Regions from separate parts of the Mitsuaria sp. CC2 genome, predicted to be linked through region 1. Evidence: predicted binding sites of a transcription regulator. Region 1 holds the regulator's gene; the other holds the start of a gene.
What was found. The regulator FliA, encoded in region 1, starts transcription of late flagellar genes. The targets are predictions, from matches to a motif close to CTAAAGTTTNNNNNNNNNNNGCCGNTA.
Positions count from the first base shown of each region.

Region 1 (8,115 bases):
AACAAAACGAGTGCCACACGCTTTCGCGCGGGCACTCGTTATCTTTTGGGGTCTGGGGATTAGGGGTCGGTCTGAAATTCGACACGGTCAGCCCGTCGGGAGGGTGTTCTGCATCTGCCGGCCGTGTTCTTCGACGGCTGCGATCTCGATGACCGTGAAGTAGCAGGAGACCTCGTGGAGGAGCTCGATGGCGATATCGCGGGGGTTGCAGTTCGTGCGGCTCGTGCGGCTCGTGCTCGCGGAGAAGTCGACTTCCTGGAAGAACGAGGTCGCGTGCGCGAGGCGGTTGCGCAGATTCGCGATGGCTGCGCGGACGGTGATGTCCTGGTCGAGCACGAGCGCATGCTTGTAGAAGCCGCCGTCTGCGCCGACCCCGTAGTGATAGGGGTTGCCGGCGGCGACGCTGAGCTGCTCCAGCGTGCGGTCGGAGTTGAGCGCGAGGGGATGGCGGTCGAGGAACGGGACCGCGCGCTCGCCGGGATTGGGGTCCAACTCGATGTGTTCGAGGGCGAGGAATTCCGAGAGCTGGAAGTTGCTGTTGGCGACGGATTGGATGAGGCGATTGGAGGGCATGGAAGTCCTTAACTAAATGACAGTTGAGGGACGACCACCTGACCTGTTGAATGCGGAGGGTGGGCGAGATGCCTAAACACGCATTTTCAGCGTGTGGTCGTCCTCGCGGAGCAACCCATCTCGCCCAAAGATCAAGCGAAACGAGCCCAAGGGGCTCGAATTTCTATTTCTAAGCGAGTGATGTTTAGGACATCGAAGGCACATTTTGGTTCCGACCCACAAATCTTTCAATCACACAAATCTGTGAATTCGAGCATCGTCACTACCGACTCCAGTAGTGACGTGACTTGTTCAGGGCGAACTAAGTCGCAGCCTTCCGATCAGCACGAATTTGAAGACGTCGCACCTCATGTATAAATTGAACAAATTTATACAACGACTGATAATCGTATGGAGAAATCCCGTCCGCATCAAAATGCATGACGCGATTTCTAATCAACCGAATAAGATCCAGTTCCTTAACGAATACTTTGCGATCAATCGATATTCTTAGTTTGCCCCAAAACTCCGCCTTACCCAGCAGCGCAACATACTCACCAAAGGTCAGGTCTGCGACATTTGCGATGATTCGTTCCGTATCAGCATTATCCTTTACAGATCCCAACTCATCTGCATCAAAGCGGCCATCGATGAGTTTACGGATATGATTTTCAATCTCTCCAAGCAGGAGAAAAGGTTCGGATAGTTGTTTGAATTGAAGACTTAGATCCGTCGATGTCACTATCCCCTGGATCTTTCGATCCAAGCCACGAACCAACACATAAGAATTTTCAATAATGGTTGGGATGACTGAGAATAATGAGGCGTCGGCATCCACCTCGAGGTGAGGTTTCATATGCTCACGCACCGTTCCCGCAGGAGCCTCTGCGCTCAATGCCAACGTAGGGCCGATACTTTTCCAACTGACCACACCTTTCACATCGCGCTCAGACGACATCACCGGCAGTTGAGAGAAGTCATGCCGCAGCATCAACGTCACCGCCTCTTGCAGAGTGCAGTCAGGCGCAACGTATAGCGGCACAGTATTCGCCGCCAAGAGTCTGCCAATTCTGAAGGCAGGTTCCGCTAGTGCCCCGACAACTAAGCGGCGCGAAACGGCGCTTTCAGCAACAACCTCTCCTTCCGCTATGTTGTCCTGCTCTTCCTCCTCTTCCTCTTCCAACTCCTCAATCTCTTCCTCATCGTCGTTTGCGGACTTTGACAGGATGAAACTTACTGGAGTATCTAGAGGGACCGACTCAAAATCGGGAACAGTCTCAACCTCGTGCGTTCTCAATAAATCTCGAACCCAGTACACAACTTGAGTTCCTCGACGCTCGGCATTGAACCATGCAAGCAGCTCTCTGACGGAAATCGGATCAATCGGCTTCTGCTGATCTAGACCCTCTTTGATTGCCGCCATTCGCTGAGTTCGCTCTGTCGTAGTCAGAAACATTTACTCTCCCAAATTTTTTAGTATCGCTAGCGCCTCAAAAGCCGAACGCCAACCTCACCCCACCCCAATGCCTCCCAGCAACGGTGACGGGTGCCGAAGCCTCCTTGAGCAGCACGAAGTTCCCGCCGCCCATATCCCGGCGGTAGGTTTGCAGGAGGAACGGTCGTTGATTCCGGGCTGACGCCAGCCCTGTCCGGTCGTTGAAGATCCGCCGGTAGCGGCTGTTGGCTGTGTTCCAAGCCACATCCCCCGCGCGCTGGGGCTGGCAGTACCGCTTGTTATGCGTCGCCACGTACCCGTTGCGGTCCACCGCGATGCAGAACACCACCTTGTCCGAGAACTTCAGCACCCGCTCCTGGACCTCCGGGAACAGCTGATCCGCGATCTGCGTGAATCTCGTCGTGAACTGCTGCGGGTCGGTCCCAGCGATCGGCTGGTAATGCTCGTCGAAGAGCGACGACACATCGATCCGCTTCTCCTTCACCGCGCGTTCGAGCAGGCCGGCAATCTCCGCCGCCGCCCCCTGCACCGCCTGGATGTACGGCGAGTCCTCGACCTCGACGCCGCTCGACGCGATCTGCTCGATCATCTGCTCCGACAGCCGCAGGAAACGGTCGCTGCACGCGAACGCCGATTCCAGCTTGCGCATCGCCTGCTGGATCTCCACCCCGAGCTCTCCCGAGCGCTCCGCCAACTGCTGCGTCGTCGCCTGGCTTTCCTGCGCCGATTTCGCGATGAGGTCGACATCGACCTCCACATCCGCGAACGCCTGCAGGATCTTGCTCTGACCGGCTCCTCCCGAGCCGTCCGCCCTCAGCTCCCGGCTGAAGGTCTCGATCCGCGCATCCAGCGTCCCCACCGTGCCCATGATGGCCTTCGACGACGCTTCCACCTGCGCCGCCAAGTCCTTCACCGCATCCGCCACCACGCCGAAACCGCGCCCCGCCTCGCCGGCGCGCTTGGCCTCCACCGACGCGTTGAACGCCACCAGCCGCGTCTGCAACGCGATCTTCGTGATCTCGGAGGCCGCGTCGGACACCTGCCGCAGCGTCGACACGATGCCGCCGACTTCTTCGCCCACGCCGGACAGCGCCGTGCGCGCGCGCTCCACCGCCTCGCGCGTCTGGTTCGTCGATTGGTTGATGCCGTCCTGCGCATGCCGGACCTGCTCCAGCTCGGAGCCCAGCGCCTGCATCGCCTGCGCCTGCGAGGTCACGACCTTCTGCGTGTCCTCCAGCAACCCGCGGACTTCGGCCGCGTCGCGGCCCAGCTTCGAGACGCCGCCCGAGAGCTCCCGGACGACCTGGCTCGTGTTGTTGTGCATCGCCGGCTCACGCAAACCGACCTCGGTTCCGCCAGCCGACGCGTCAGGCGCCGCCTCCCCGGCGCGCCTGCGCAATGAGTCCCACATCGGACGCTCCCCCCATGGTTCTTGACCACAAGGACTGCGGCCGCTATGCGGCTACTTTTACCAGTCGCGCAGCTTCACGCGCAATCGGGCAATCGCTTGACTGTGCAGCTGGCACACCCGCGATTCGGTCACCTTCAGCACCGCGGCGATCTCTTTCAGGTTCATGTCATGTTCGTAGTACATGGACATGACATACGCCTCGCGCTCCGGCAGGTTCTTGATCGCCTCCACCAGCGCCTCGCGCATGCGGTGGTCGCCCAGCATCGACATCGGGTCCGCCGAGTTGTCACCCACGTGGCGGTCCAGGTAGTCGTCGTTGTCCTCGCCTCCGGAGATGTCCTCCAGATAGACGAGTTGCGTCCCGCGCACCTTGCCCAGCATCTCCTGGTACTCCGTCAGCGGAATGCCCATCTCGGCGGCAATCTCCGACTCCTGCGGCGCCCGGCCGAGCTTCTGCTCCAGCTTGTGCACCGCGCTCTCGATCGAGCGCTGCTGGCGGCGGTTGCCGCGGCTCATCCAGTCGTTGCCGCGCAGCTCATCGAGCATCGCGCCGCGGATGCGCTGCGTCGCGAACGTCTCGAACTGCACGCCCTGCGCCGTGTCGAAGCGCGACAGCGCGTCCGTCAGGCCGATCAGGCCGACCTGGATCAGGTCGTCCAGTTCGACGTTGGCCGGCAGTTTCGCGATCATCTGATGCGCCAGTCGGCGCACCAGCGGGCTGTACTGGCGGATCAGCGAGTTGTTGTCGAGTTGACCCTTGGCGGTGTACATCGTCTCGTCTCCAATCCGGCGTCAATGCGCAGCGAGGGTCACGCCTTGCGGGGCGCGGCCAGCCTTGGGCTGCCACATCGGTCGCGGACGCAGCGGCATGGCGTCAGCAGCGCTGTCGAGCGCCGCTCCGGGCACCGAAGCCAGCAGCAGTTCGCGCGCCATGTGACGCATCTCGTGCGTCAGCGGCGCCGTCACCGGCTGGCGGGGATCCAAACAAGCCCACTCGCGCAGCACCGCGCCGAGGAAACCGTCGCCGCAGCTCGACAGCTGCTGCGCGATCCGCTCCGCCAGGCGCAGCTGCGGGTTGCAGGCCAGCAGCAGGCTGTAGACCATCAGGCCAGCGCGCTGCGTCAGCCACTTCATGCCGGCGTAGGCGTAGGTCACGCTCTGCACGTCGGTGTCGGCCAGCAGCACCGGACGCACTTCGCGCGAGACCAGCACGCGGCTCAGTTCCGCGGCGCTGGCGTGCAGCAGCACGACGTCCGCGTACGGCGCGGCGTCGGTCACTGCTTCCAAAAATTGGGCGGCCGAGCCGTTGGCATTGACGTAGCGCATCGGCAGTCCGCGCGCGGCCAGGAAGGAGACCTTCGCCGACAGCGGTTCCACACAGGCCGCGAGGTCCACCGCCGCCAGTTCCGACGCCGCCGAAGCCTGCTCGCCCGCGTCCACGACCAGCGTGTGCAGGCCGAGTTCCCCGAAAGCCGCGCACATGCCTTCCAGCAGCGCGCCGCTGCCTACGACGTGCGGGTTGCTCACCACCGGCACCACGCGCACGCGCGCCGTGGCGAACAGACGGCGCAGGCCGTCGGCCTGGTCCTTGGGAGCATTGCTGAAGTCGCGCATTGGGCTGCTCTGTGTCTCTTGCGTGTTCCGCCCCAGCGCCCTGTCCCTCTCGAGAGGAACCGGCCAATGCTGGAGCCGTTACCGGAAGTTTCCCTCCCGGGGCCACCCTTTGACCGGGAATTGAAAGGGGGAAACACCCCGCTTTTCTCTCCCGTCACCCTCACCTCGTGGACCTCTCACACAACGACGTCGGACCTGCCCCCGCTCCGATGGAAACCCAATGGAAAAAGGGGGAAGAGCCCGAACCCTTCCCCCTTTCTAGAACTTGTGCCCGCCTTTGGCAACTCCCCTCCCCGGGAAGCCCCCTCCGACCGAGCGGTCAGCCCTTGATCAATTCATCCCCATCGGCGATGCGGCGCCCGCGCCGCCCGCCATGGTGCCGGCGGTGAAGATCAGGTTGACGTCGGAGGCGTCCACGCGCCAGGCCGACTGGCCGTGGCTGCGCAGCGCGCGCTGCACCAGCGCCTGCGACGACAGGCGATGCCAGTCTTCCGGCACGCGCTGGCCGTTGGTGACGCCCAGCACGCGCAGCTTGTGGCGGATCACGGTGTCCAGCGCCGGGGCCAGCTTCACCGCTTCGTCCAGCTTCGACAGGATGACGCCCTGCGCTTCCGCGCCGCGCCATGCGCCGACCACGTCCTCGATCGTCTCGCCCTGCTGGGCGGCGTTGACGACCAGGATGCGCTTGATGCTCTTGTGCGCCAGCATGTCCAGCAGCTCGGCGGTCCGGCTGTCGCGCTGGGCCGTGCCGGCCGTGTCGATCAGCACCATCTTCTTGGACGACAGCAGGTCCAGCAGGTCTTCCAGCGACGCGCGGTCATGCGCCGTGTGCACCGGCACGCCGAGGATGCGGCCGTAGGCGCGCAGCTGCTCGTGAGCGCCGATCCGGTAGGCGTCCAGCGTGATCAGGCCCAGCTGGCTCGCGCCGTACTTGGTCGCGAAGGCCGCGGCGATCTTGGCCGTCGTCGTCGTCTTGCCGACGCCGGTCGAGCCGATCATCGCGAACACGCCGCCCTGATCTTCCAGGGCCGGCTGCTGCTCGGCGGTCTGCACGTTGCGCGACAGCACGTTCGCGGCCCACGCCTGCGAATCGGCTTCCTCGGTCGTCTGCGCCGGCAGGCCTTCGACCAGCTTGCGCACCAGGGCCGGCGAGAAACCGGAATCCAGCAGCTTCTGCGTCAGGCGAGCCTGCGCCGGCTGGCGCTGCAGCTTCTCCATGAAGGCCAGCGCGCCGAAGCGCTCTTCGATCATGCCCTTCATCGCGCGCAGCTCGGTCATCATCTCCTGCTCGCGACGCGAGGACGACGGCATGTCGTTCAGCGGATGGTTGCCCATCCCGCCGAAGCCGTGGCCGATGCCGCCCAGGTCCTGCATGGCCTGCTGCTGCACACGGATCTCGTCGCGCAGCACCGGCGGCACGACGCGCGGCGCGGGCGCCGGCGCGGGTTCGTAGGCACGCTCGTCGACACGACGGGCGCCCAGGGTCTGCATCGCCGAACGCGCGCGCTGATCGCGCTGCGCGGCCATCGAGGCGACCGATTCATTCATCTGCGATGGCGAGAAGGCCGGCGCCGGCTCGTCCATCATCGGATCGGGCAGGCCGTTCATCTCGGCCGAGCGGCGCTTGAGCATGCGTTCCCGGACGTAGTCCTGGAAGGACAGCGTGCTCATCGCCATCGCGTTCACGTCTTCGCCCACCGAGCCGCCGAAACCGGGTTCGGCGCGCTGCGGGGCCGGCGACGCGGCCAGACGCTGCTTGAGCGCCTGACGCGGTTGCACTTCTTCCCGCTGCGGCTGGGCAGCCGACTGGCGCGGCGCGGCGGCGCGCGGCGCAGCAGCGCCGGCGGCACGCGGCGTCGAGGCGGCGACGCGCTCGATCTGCGACATGCCTTCCGGCGCCATCGCCAGCACCTCCACCCCTTCGGGGCAGGGCTTGTTCGAGAGCACGACCGCTTCGTCGCCGAAGGCCTGGCGGACCAGGGCCATGGCTTCGCGGGAATTGCGGGCGGTAAAGCGTTTGACGTTCATGCCGTGCCTCCGATGATGGAGCCGATGCGGATCGTGTGCGTTTCAGGAATCTCGCTGTGTCCCAGCACCTTCAGCCGCGGCGCAGCGCGCTTGAGCAGTCGGGCCAGGGGAGCGCGAATCAGGTCGGGCACCAGCAGGCAGGCGGGCAAACCGCGATCCTCTTGGGATTGCGCCGTTTGCGCGGCACTTCTTGCAAGCGTGTCGGCCACACCGGGATCCAGCGCCGCGCCGTGAGGCGAGTGCAGGGCCTGCGAGACCAGACGTTCCAGCTCGGGATCGAGGGCGATGACGTCGAGCTCCTTGGCCGGACCGTAGATCTGCTGCACGATCGCCGGAGCGATGTGGATGCGGATGCGACGGGCCAGCTCGGCGGGATCGGTCGTCTGCGTGGCGTTTTCGGCCAGGCTTTCCACGATGGAACGCATGTCGCGGATGTGCACGCCCTCTTCCAGCAGGAACTGGAGGACTCGTTGCAGGGCGGCGACATTGACCATCTTGGGAATCACGTCTTCGATGAGTTGGGGCGCTTGCTTGGTGAGGTGATCCACCAGCTGCTGGGTTTCCACTCGACCCAACAACCGGGCCGCGTGAACTTGCAGCAAGTGTGAAAGATGAGTGGCCACCACGGTCGCGCAATCAACGACGGTAAAGCCCGCCATTTGCGCCATATCCCGTTGCCGCTCTTCGACCCAGACCGCCGGAAGTCCGAAGGCAGGGTCCGTGGTGGGCGTCCCGATCAGCTTCTGCGTGGCGTGACCGGGGTTGATGGCGAGCCACATGCCCGGGTAGGCCTCCGCTTCCCCGATCACCGCGCCGCGCAGCGTCACGCGGTACTGGCTGGGGCGCAGCTCCAGGTTGTCCCGGATGTGCACCGACGGGGGCAGGAAACCGATGTCCTGCGCAAACTTGCGGCGTACGCCCTTGATGCGGCTCAGCAGGTCGCCTTCGCGCGACTTGTCGACCAGCGTGATCAGGCGGTAGCCGACTTCCAATCCCAGCGTGTCCACGGCGACGACGTCGTCCCAGGAGGCTTCGGCGTCCGGATTCGGCGCGC
Region 1 is NZ_JARVXN010000003.1:104,758-112,872, reverse strand. It holds gene PV762_RS01200 (hypothetical protein) at 88-573, opposite strand; gene PV762_RS01195 (HPP family protein) at 875-2,008, opposite strand; gene PV762_RS01190 (methyl-accepting chemotaxis protein) at 2,043-3,203, opposite strand; gene PV762_RS01185 (RNA polymerase sigma factor FliA) at 3,477-4,190, opposite strand; gene PV762_RS01180 (MinD/ParA family ATP-binding protein) at 4,212-5,033, opposite strand; gene flhF (flagellar biosynthesis protein FlhF) at 5,364-7,061, opposite strand; gene flhA (flagellar biosynthesis protein FlhA) at 7,058-8,115, opposite strand, start outside.

Region 2 (8,115 bases), on a different contig from region 1:
ACCGCTTGGACGACAGCACGCAGGCGTCGATGAAAGCAGCGATCGCTCAAGTCGCCCATCGTTCGCTGCGGGTCGAAGCGACCGTCAAAGACCAGCCGGCGTCGACCGCGAGAGCCGCCTTCGTGCGAGTGATGGCCGTGCGCAATGCGCTGCTGGACGCGGGCATCCCGAGCAGCCGGATCCTCCCCGCCGTGCGGTCCGGGGACGAAGCCCCACCACCGGGCTCCGCGAGCCTGCCCGGCTCCGCCGGCCCGGATGGTCGCACCGTGGTGATTTCCCTCTCGCCCGCCTCTTTGGAACAGGACACTTCCGATGCACGTTGATTCCTCTTCCAGCGCGCCCGACTTTTGGCCCGGCTACGTGGACGCCTTGATCAACGTGGTGCTGAACCTGCTGTTCGTGGTCTCCATCTTCGCCATCGCCGTGGCCGCGACAAGCCTGTCCGCGCCATCGCCGCACGGCGGCCCTGATCCCGTCACAGCAGACAAGTCCGACGACAAGACGCAGCCTTCCCGCGCCCCGATCGGCTCATCGATTGCCACGCCCATCGGGCCGACCACCTGGCATGTCGCGCAACGCGTCGTTTCGCCCAAGGCCCACGCCGATGCCGATGCCGTTGCCGATGCGGTGGTCGCGAAAAGTGGCGCTGCGGCGCAAGGCGCGACGATGCAAGAGTTCGCGCGGTACGGAGATCCCGTGCTGGACCTGCGGCTGACCGTGCGGGCCGACACGTCCGCGTCGAGCACACCCCCCGTGCGGTTGGAGGGCGTGTCCGGCAACGGGGACCTGCGTTTCAAGCTGTCTTTCGCCCCGGGCGCCGTGGCGCTGGATGAAGAAGTCCGGGGTCTATTGCAGGTGATGGCTGCATCCACACTGGCGGATCGTCCGCTGACGCTGTGGGCGGCCACCGATCTGCGTCAGGCCACCGCGCGCCTGGCGACCAGCCGGCGCCTGATGGCGCTGCGTGATGAGCTCTCGAGCGCTGGCATCGACGCCGCGCGCATCGACTTGCGCATCACGGGGGGCGGAACCTGGCCGGAGGCCGCGCCGGCTTCGGTCTGGCTGACCAGCGCGGACCAGCCCGCCAGTCCGGCCGAAGCGCGCTGAACGCAGCGTCGATCTGGAATTTCGGACGGCGTTGACCTGCGTCCTCAACGCGCCAGCCAGATGCTGAGTCGTTGCCACTGTTCCAGATCGCGGGCCACGCGGCCGGGCGCGATGTCCCAGAGCGTCAGACCGCGCGCAGCCAGTTGCACGTAGTTCTGGGTGTCGCGCAGCTCGGCCAGAAGCGGCAGCCCGAGCTGCTCGATGAACTGGTGGAGCTGCTGCTGCGATAGCGTCCCCTCGCGCACGCGCATCGCCACCAGACCGATGTCCAGTCCATGGCCGGACTCGTCAGGGGACCTGCCGCGATTCCGGGACGCCTCTCGCAGCTCCCGCACGAAGTCGTAGGTCGCCTGGATATCGAAGAGGCTGGGCTGCAGCGGCACGATCACGCGGTCCGCCACCTTGAGCGCCTGAGCGAACTTCTTGCCGGACAACCCGGCGGGGGTGTCCAGCACCGCATGCGACACCCCTTTGGGCGCGCGCAGTTGCTCGGTCGACGCCAGCTCCCAGCCGCGGATCGCCGGCAGCGCTGCAGGCCGCTGCGCGAGCCACTTCGCCGAAGATTGCTGGCGGTCGATGTCGCCAAGCATGACCGCGTGCCCGCGATGGGCCAGGAATCCCGCGACGTTGCTCGCGAGCGTGCTCTTGCCGACCCCGCCCTTGGGGTTGGCGACCAGGATCACCGGCATGGCCTCTCCTCTCCTCAATGAGGTGCGCGCGATGTTATGCGATGCCGCAAAATCCGGCGCCATGAGTGCCCCCTCCTCCATCCTCATCCTGGTCGCGCATCCGGATCTGGCTCATTCCCGCGTGACGCGGGCGATGCTGTCCGCCGCGCACGGCCTGCCCGACGTCCGCGTGCGCGACCTCTACGCGCTGTACCCGGACTACTCGATCGACACGCACGCCGAGCAGGAGGCCCTGCGCGACGCCGAGATGCTGGTCTGGCTGCACCCGATGCACTGGTACGGCATGCCGGCGCTGATGAAGCTGTGGGTGGACGAGGTGCTGAGCGTCGGCTTCGCGTACGGCCAGACCGGTCACGCGCTGCACGGCAAGGACCTGTGGCTGGTGACCTCCGCCGGCGGCAGCGAACACTCGTACAGCGCCGAGGGCTACAACCGCCATCCGGTCGGCGACTTCCTGCTGCCCTATGCGCAGACGGCCGCGCTGTGCGGCATGCGCTTCCTGCCGCCGCTGATCCTGCACGGCGCGCAGAAGGCGGCGGCCGAACAGGTCCAGGCCCATGCGCAGGCCTTCGTCGAGGGCCTGCGCGCGTTGCCTGAATGGTGCGAGCACCAGCCCGAGCCCCCGCAGGAGACGGTCCCCGACGACGAGCGCCCGGTGCGCGAGGAAGGAGCGCCGGTCTGATGGATGTCTCCACTCCGATGGCCGCGGCGTCCGCCGCGATGACTGCCGCGTCCGCCGCCGTGACCGCGACCGAAAGCGCCGTGCACGGCGCTCATGGCAACTGGCTGCTGACCCCGCTCGTCCTGCTGGCCGCCGCGGTGCTCGCGGTACCGCTGGCGCGCGGGTTGAAGCTGGGATCGATCCTGGGCTATCTCGTGGCGGGCGTGCTGCTCGGGCCGCAGGTGCTGGGGCTGATCAGCCAGCCGGCGACGGTGCTGGAAATCGGCGAATTCGGCGTCGTGCTGATGATGTTCCTGGTCGGCCTGGAGCTCGAGCCCAAGCGGCTGTGGGCGATGCGCCGGCCGATCTTCGGTTGGGGATCGGCGCAGATGCTGGGCTGCGCGGCCCTGCTGCTGATCCCGTCCTTCTTCCTCGACGCTGACTGGCACGCCGCCGTCATCGCGGCGCTGGGGTTGGCGATGTCCTCGACGGCGGTGGCGCTGGCCACGCTCAGCGAAAAGAACCTCGGCAACACGCGCGCCGGCCAGAGCGTGATCAGCGTCGCGCTGCTGCAGGACATCGCCGCGATCCCGGTGCTGGCGCTGGTGCCCCTCCTGGCGAGCCAGGGCCGGCCCGCCGCGGGCCATTCCGGCGGACGGATCTGGCTGGCGCTCGGGGCGCTCGTGCTGATCGTGCTGGGCGGCCGGCTGCTGCTGCGGCCGCTGCTGCGCTGGATCGCGCGCAGCGGCACACCGGAGATCTTCACCGCCGCCTCGCTGCTGCTGGTGCTGGCGGCGGCGATGCTGATGCAGAAGGCGGGACTGTCGATGGCGCTGGGCGCCTTCGCGGCCGGCGTGCTGCTCGCGGAGAGCGAGTACCGCCGCGCGTTGGAGGCCGACCTGGAACCGTTCAAGGGGCTGCTGCTCGGCATGTTCTTCATCGCCGTGGGCATGGGGCTGGACCTGACGGTGCTGTGGCACAAGCCGTTGGTCGTGCTCGGCCTGCTGGCCGCGCTCTGGCTGTGCAAGGGTGTGGTGCTGGCGGTGCTGGGTCGGGCCATGGGCCTGCCCAGGCCGGAGCGCGCGGTTTTCGTCATCCTGCTGGCGCAGGGCGGCGAGTTCGGCTTCGTCGTCTTCCAGCTGGCCGAGCAGGCGACGCTGCTGGATGCGGAACAGCGCTCGGTGCTGGTCGCGGCGGTCGCCCTGTCGCTGGCGCTGACCCCGGCGCTGCTGGCCTGGGCGCAGCGTCGCGCCGGCCAGATCGAGCGCAAGTCGCCGCACGCGCTCACCGAGCAGCAGGAGTCGACGGTGATCATCGCGGGCTTCGGGCGCTACGGGCAGATCATCGGGCGCATGCTCTTCGCCAACGGCATTCCGGCGACGGTACTGGACCACGACGCCGACACCGTCGAATCGCTGCGGCGCTTCGGCTGGCGCGTATTCTGGGGCGACGCGACCCGGCTGGAACTGCTGCGCACCGCAGGTGCCCAGCACGCGCGGGTGCTGGTGCTGGCTGTCGACGATTTCAACCACAGTGTCAAGATCGCCGAAATCGCGCGGCAGCATTTCCCGCACCTGACCATCGTCGCGCGGGCGCGCAACGTCCAGCACTATTACGCGCTGCGCGAACTGGGCGTCGAATTGATCGAGCGCGAGACGCTGGACTCCGCGCTCATGAGCGCGCGCAGCGTGCTCCAGCAGTTGGGCTGGGAGCCGCACGCGGCGCGGCAGATGGCGTGGCGTTTCCGGCGTCACACCGTCGAGCAGACCGAGGCACTTCGCCCGCACCGGGGCGACCTGGACACGCTGATCGCCATGTCCAAGCGAGGTCGCGAGCAGCTGGAGGAGCGCCTCGCCGCTGAACGCAAGGCGCTGGCCGAGGGCAAGGTCCGCAATCCCTGGCAGGAGCCGCATCTGGCGCCGGGAGCGGCCCCGGCTGCCGCCCCGATCGCGACGCCGGTGTCATCCGAGCATCCCCTGCCGGACAAGGCCTGACGAGGGCGGCGACAATCGACCGCTTATGTTTGCCCCTTCCCAACTCGAGGTCCGGCGATTCTTCTGCCAGACCTATCGCAAGTACCGCGACAAGCTGCCGCTGACGCCGATGGAGGCGATCGCCTCGGACTGGATCGAGCAGCATCCGGAGTACCACGAGGAACTCGCCGACGAAGACGCCGCGCTCGCGGCGGTCTATACGGTCGAGGACGGCCGCACGAATCCGTTCCTTCACCTCTCCATGCACCTGAGTCTGATGGAGCAGCACCAGATCGACCAGCCGACCGGCGTGCGCCAGGCGCTGGATCTTCTGGCCGCTCGTCGCCAATCGCTGCACGAGGCCCACCACGAGGCGATGGAATGCCTGGGCGAGATGATCTGGTCCTCACAGCGCAGCGGCCTGCCCCCGGACGGCCACGTCTACCTGGACTGCCTGCGGCGCAAGGCGACGCGGACGCCGACCTGACGTCGACCAGCAATGCAAAAGGCCACGCACTGCGTGGCCTTCGTCATTGGAGAGGCGCCCGGCTTACGCCTGGATAGCGCCACCCAGCGCCGACTTGCGCTCGCTCTTGCCGGACGCGCCATACAGGCCGCTCGGCTCGCCGGGCATCAGCACGTCGATGGCGCGGTCCAGCGCCGCGGTGGCACGGGCCAGAGATTCGCGCTGGGCGGCGACACGGCCGCCAGCCTGCATCAGACGGGTGCGCAGCCCTTGCGGCACGGTGCCGGTACGCGCGGCCGCGCTGAACTGTTCGATCGCCCGGGCCAGCGCCGCGTGCAACGACGCCGCGTGCAGCTCGATCGCCTGCGAGTCGCGTCGATGCAGCGCGTCGCCCAGCAGGTTCAGGCAGCTTTCGACGTCCTGGAGCGGTTGCTCCAGATCGACGGAGGTCGTGGTCAGAGGCGTGGCGGTCATGGGCGTCACCGGAAAAGCTTGGATCTTGGTCGCTTCAGCTCAGCTTTTTACGACTGGGCGCTCAGTGCGACTGCTGGGTGCGGCCCAGCATCTCGGACGCGTTGGCGATCAGCTTGTCGGCGATCGCGTCAGCGTTGATCTTGAACTCGCCCTTCTCGATCGCGCTGGCGATGCGGGCGACCTTCTCCGCGTCGAAGCTGCCGTCGTCCTGGCCCGTGCCCGAGATCAGGCTGCTGGCCGTGCTCGACAGTTCGACCTTGGATCCCTCGTTCGAGGGGGCAGCGGCACCGGCCTTGGCGGCCTTGGCGCCCCCCTCGGTCGCGCCGGCAGCGGTGCCGCCGACTTTCGAGTAGGCGTTGATGTCAGCGTTGTTACCGATCTTCATGGCGTTTCTCCATGGGCCCGAGAACTTCCGGATCCCTTCCATTAGCGGGTTTATCGACCTGCCTGGACGGAACTTGAGGGGCGAGCTTCACAAATTAGACAGATCTCTCGGTGAAGGGCCTCACAGTACCACCTCCACCCGTCGTTCACCGATCGTACGCCCGGTGGCCATGCGGCCATTGTCGAAACGTACCCGGACATCCTGGCCTTCCAGCCCGACACCCATCGCCTGGCCTTCGCCGGCGATCGCATATCCATCCCCGGTGGCCATCACCTGCACCCGGTCTCCCGGCTGCACCCATTGGCGCAGCTTGAGGTCGACGGAACGCAGTGCCTGGCCGGCCGCGACCGGTTTGGCGAGGTGGCGCCCGAGCCAGCCATCCGCTTGTGTATAGATGGCGCCGGCCTCACCGGCAATATCTACTTCGGCCAGCCGGAAATGTTCTTGAGTCAGGACCGTGCCGGTCGGCAGGTCGGCGGCGGCAACAAAGGCCTGACCGAAGACCTTGATCGTCAGCGGCAGCGTCACGTTCCACCTGGTCACGCCGGCCAGACAGCGCAGGCCCAGCCGGGTGCGGCCCCACATGCGGCTGCCGGGCGGCAGGTAGGGCTGGATCTGCGCGCAGGGCGCCAGGCGCAGGCGCGGGTCCAGCTTGCCGATCTCGATCTCCACGCGCGCCTGGTCCGGCGCCACCTGGCGGGCGCCGGCCATCGCCAGCGTCTGCAGGCGATCTTCCAGCGTCGCGTCCAGCGCACCGAGGCCCGAGGCGCCAGGTTCGCTAATAGAAATATTGGGCGCCGCGGCGATCTGCACCGGCGCGGCAGTCTGCGCCTCGGCCTCGTCGACCAGCCCGAACATCAGCCACACGGACATCAGCGCCCCCGCCAGCAGGGCGGGCAGCGCCTGCGCGTGGCGGGCATGGGTGGGGTGGCAGCTTTGCGGCATGGGTCGGAACTGTACGGATCCGGGGCTCGCCGGTGGCTTCGAAATGCGCCGGGATCACCCGTCTTATCGCGCTCATGTTTTCGGACCTGCTGAACACAATGCTCGAACCTGACAAAAACGGGTGACAGGCAACGGGCCGCGTCCCGACGCCCCGCCCCGTCCGAAGGAGAAACGACATGCTGAACAAACTGACCGACGCGATGAACTTCCAGTCCCAGGCGCTGACCCTGCGGGCGGAGCGTCAGCGTCTGCTGGCCAGCAACATCGCCAATGCCGACACCCCGGGCTACCAGTCCAAGGACATGGACTTCGCCAAGGCGCTGCGCGCGGCGACCTCCCCGGCGGCCAATCCTTCGGAGTCCAACCAGACCCTGACCCAGCGCACCCAGAACGCACTGCAGAGCAGCCTGAGCGCGATGACCAGCATGGACAGCAACACCGTCGACATGGACCGCGAGCGCGCCAGCTTCGCTGACAACACGGTGAAGTACGAGGCCTCGCTGCGGTTCCTGAACGGCTCGATCCGCACGATGCTGGACGCGATGAAGTCGCCGAACGCCGCCTGATCGGCCGCTAGAAGAAGGAGCCCGTCATGTCGATGTTCAGCATCTTCCACATCAGCGGCAGCGCGGTCAGCGCGCAGAGCCAGCGCCTGAACGCGGTGGCCAGCAACATGGCCAACGCCGACACGGTCGCCGGCCCGGACGGCCAGGCGTACAAGGCACGCCAGGTGGTGTTCCAGAGCGTGCTCGCCCAGAACGGCATGGACCAGACCGACGTCGGCGTGCAGGTGGTGGGCGTCCAGGAGAACCAGACCCCCGGCCGCCGCATCCATGACCCTGGCCACCAGTTGGCGGACGCCGACGGCTACGTCACCTACAGCAATGTGAACAGCGTGGAGGAGATGGTCAACATGATCTCCGCCTCCCGCTCATACCAGAACAACCTCGAGGTCATGGGCACCGCCAAGTCGCTGCTGCTCAAGACCCTGCAGATGGGCCAGGGCTGACCGCCTGCTCCGCCAGATCAACCGCAAGTAACGCGAACAAAGCGCGAACGGAACGCCCATCATGGACTTCACCGCCCTGAACAACAACACGAAGACCGGCGCCGCCACGAACACGGCCGCCGCCAGCGCCACCGGCACGAGCGCGCAGGAAACCTCCGACCGTTTCCTGAAGCTGCTGGTCGCGCAGTTGCAGAACCAGGATCCGATGAACCCGATGGACAACGCCGCGGTCACGACCCAGATGGCGCAGATCCAAACCGTCACCGGCGTCAGCACGCTGAACAGCAGCATCCAGGCCCTGGGCAGCCAGTTCGGCCAGATGCAAGCGCTGCAGAGCGTGAGCCTGGTCGGCCGCGAGGTCACGGTCCCCGGCAACAAGGTGAACGTCGCCGACGGCAAGGCCACG
Region 2 is NZ_JARVXN010000022.1:125,506-133,620, forward strand. It holds gene PV762_RS15880 (hypothetical protein) at 1-323, shown strand, start outside; gene PV762_RS15885 (hypothetical protein) at 361-1,107, shown strand; gene PV762_RS15890 (AAA family ATPase) at 1,152-1,796, opposite strand; gene PV762_RS15895 (NAD(P)H-dependent oxidoreductase) at 1,858-2,478, shown strand; gene kefC (glutathione-regulated potassium-efflux system protein KefC) at 2,478-4,451, shown strand; gene PV762_RS15905 (DUF1841 family protein) at 4,477-4,917, shown strand; gene PV762_RS15910 (hypothetical protein) at 4,981-5,370, opposite strand; gene flgM (flagellar biosynthesis anti-sigma factor FlgM) at 5,432-5,755, opposite strand; gene flgA (flagellar basal body P-ring formation chaperone FlgA) at 5,876-6,700, opposite strand; gene flgB (flagellar basal body rod protein FlgB) at 6,877-7,266, shown strand; gene flgC (flagellar basal body rod protein FlgC) at 7,293-7,709, shown strand; gene PV762_RS15935 (flagellar hook assembly protein FlgD) at 7,771-8,115, shown strand, end outside.
Region 2: the regulator FliA is predicted to act here: its motif matches at 5,807-5,833, upstream of flgM (flagellar biosynthesis anti-sigma factor FlgM).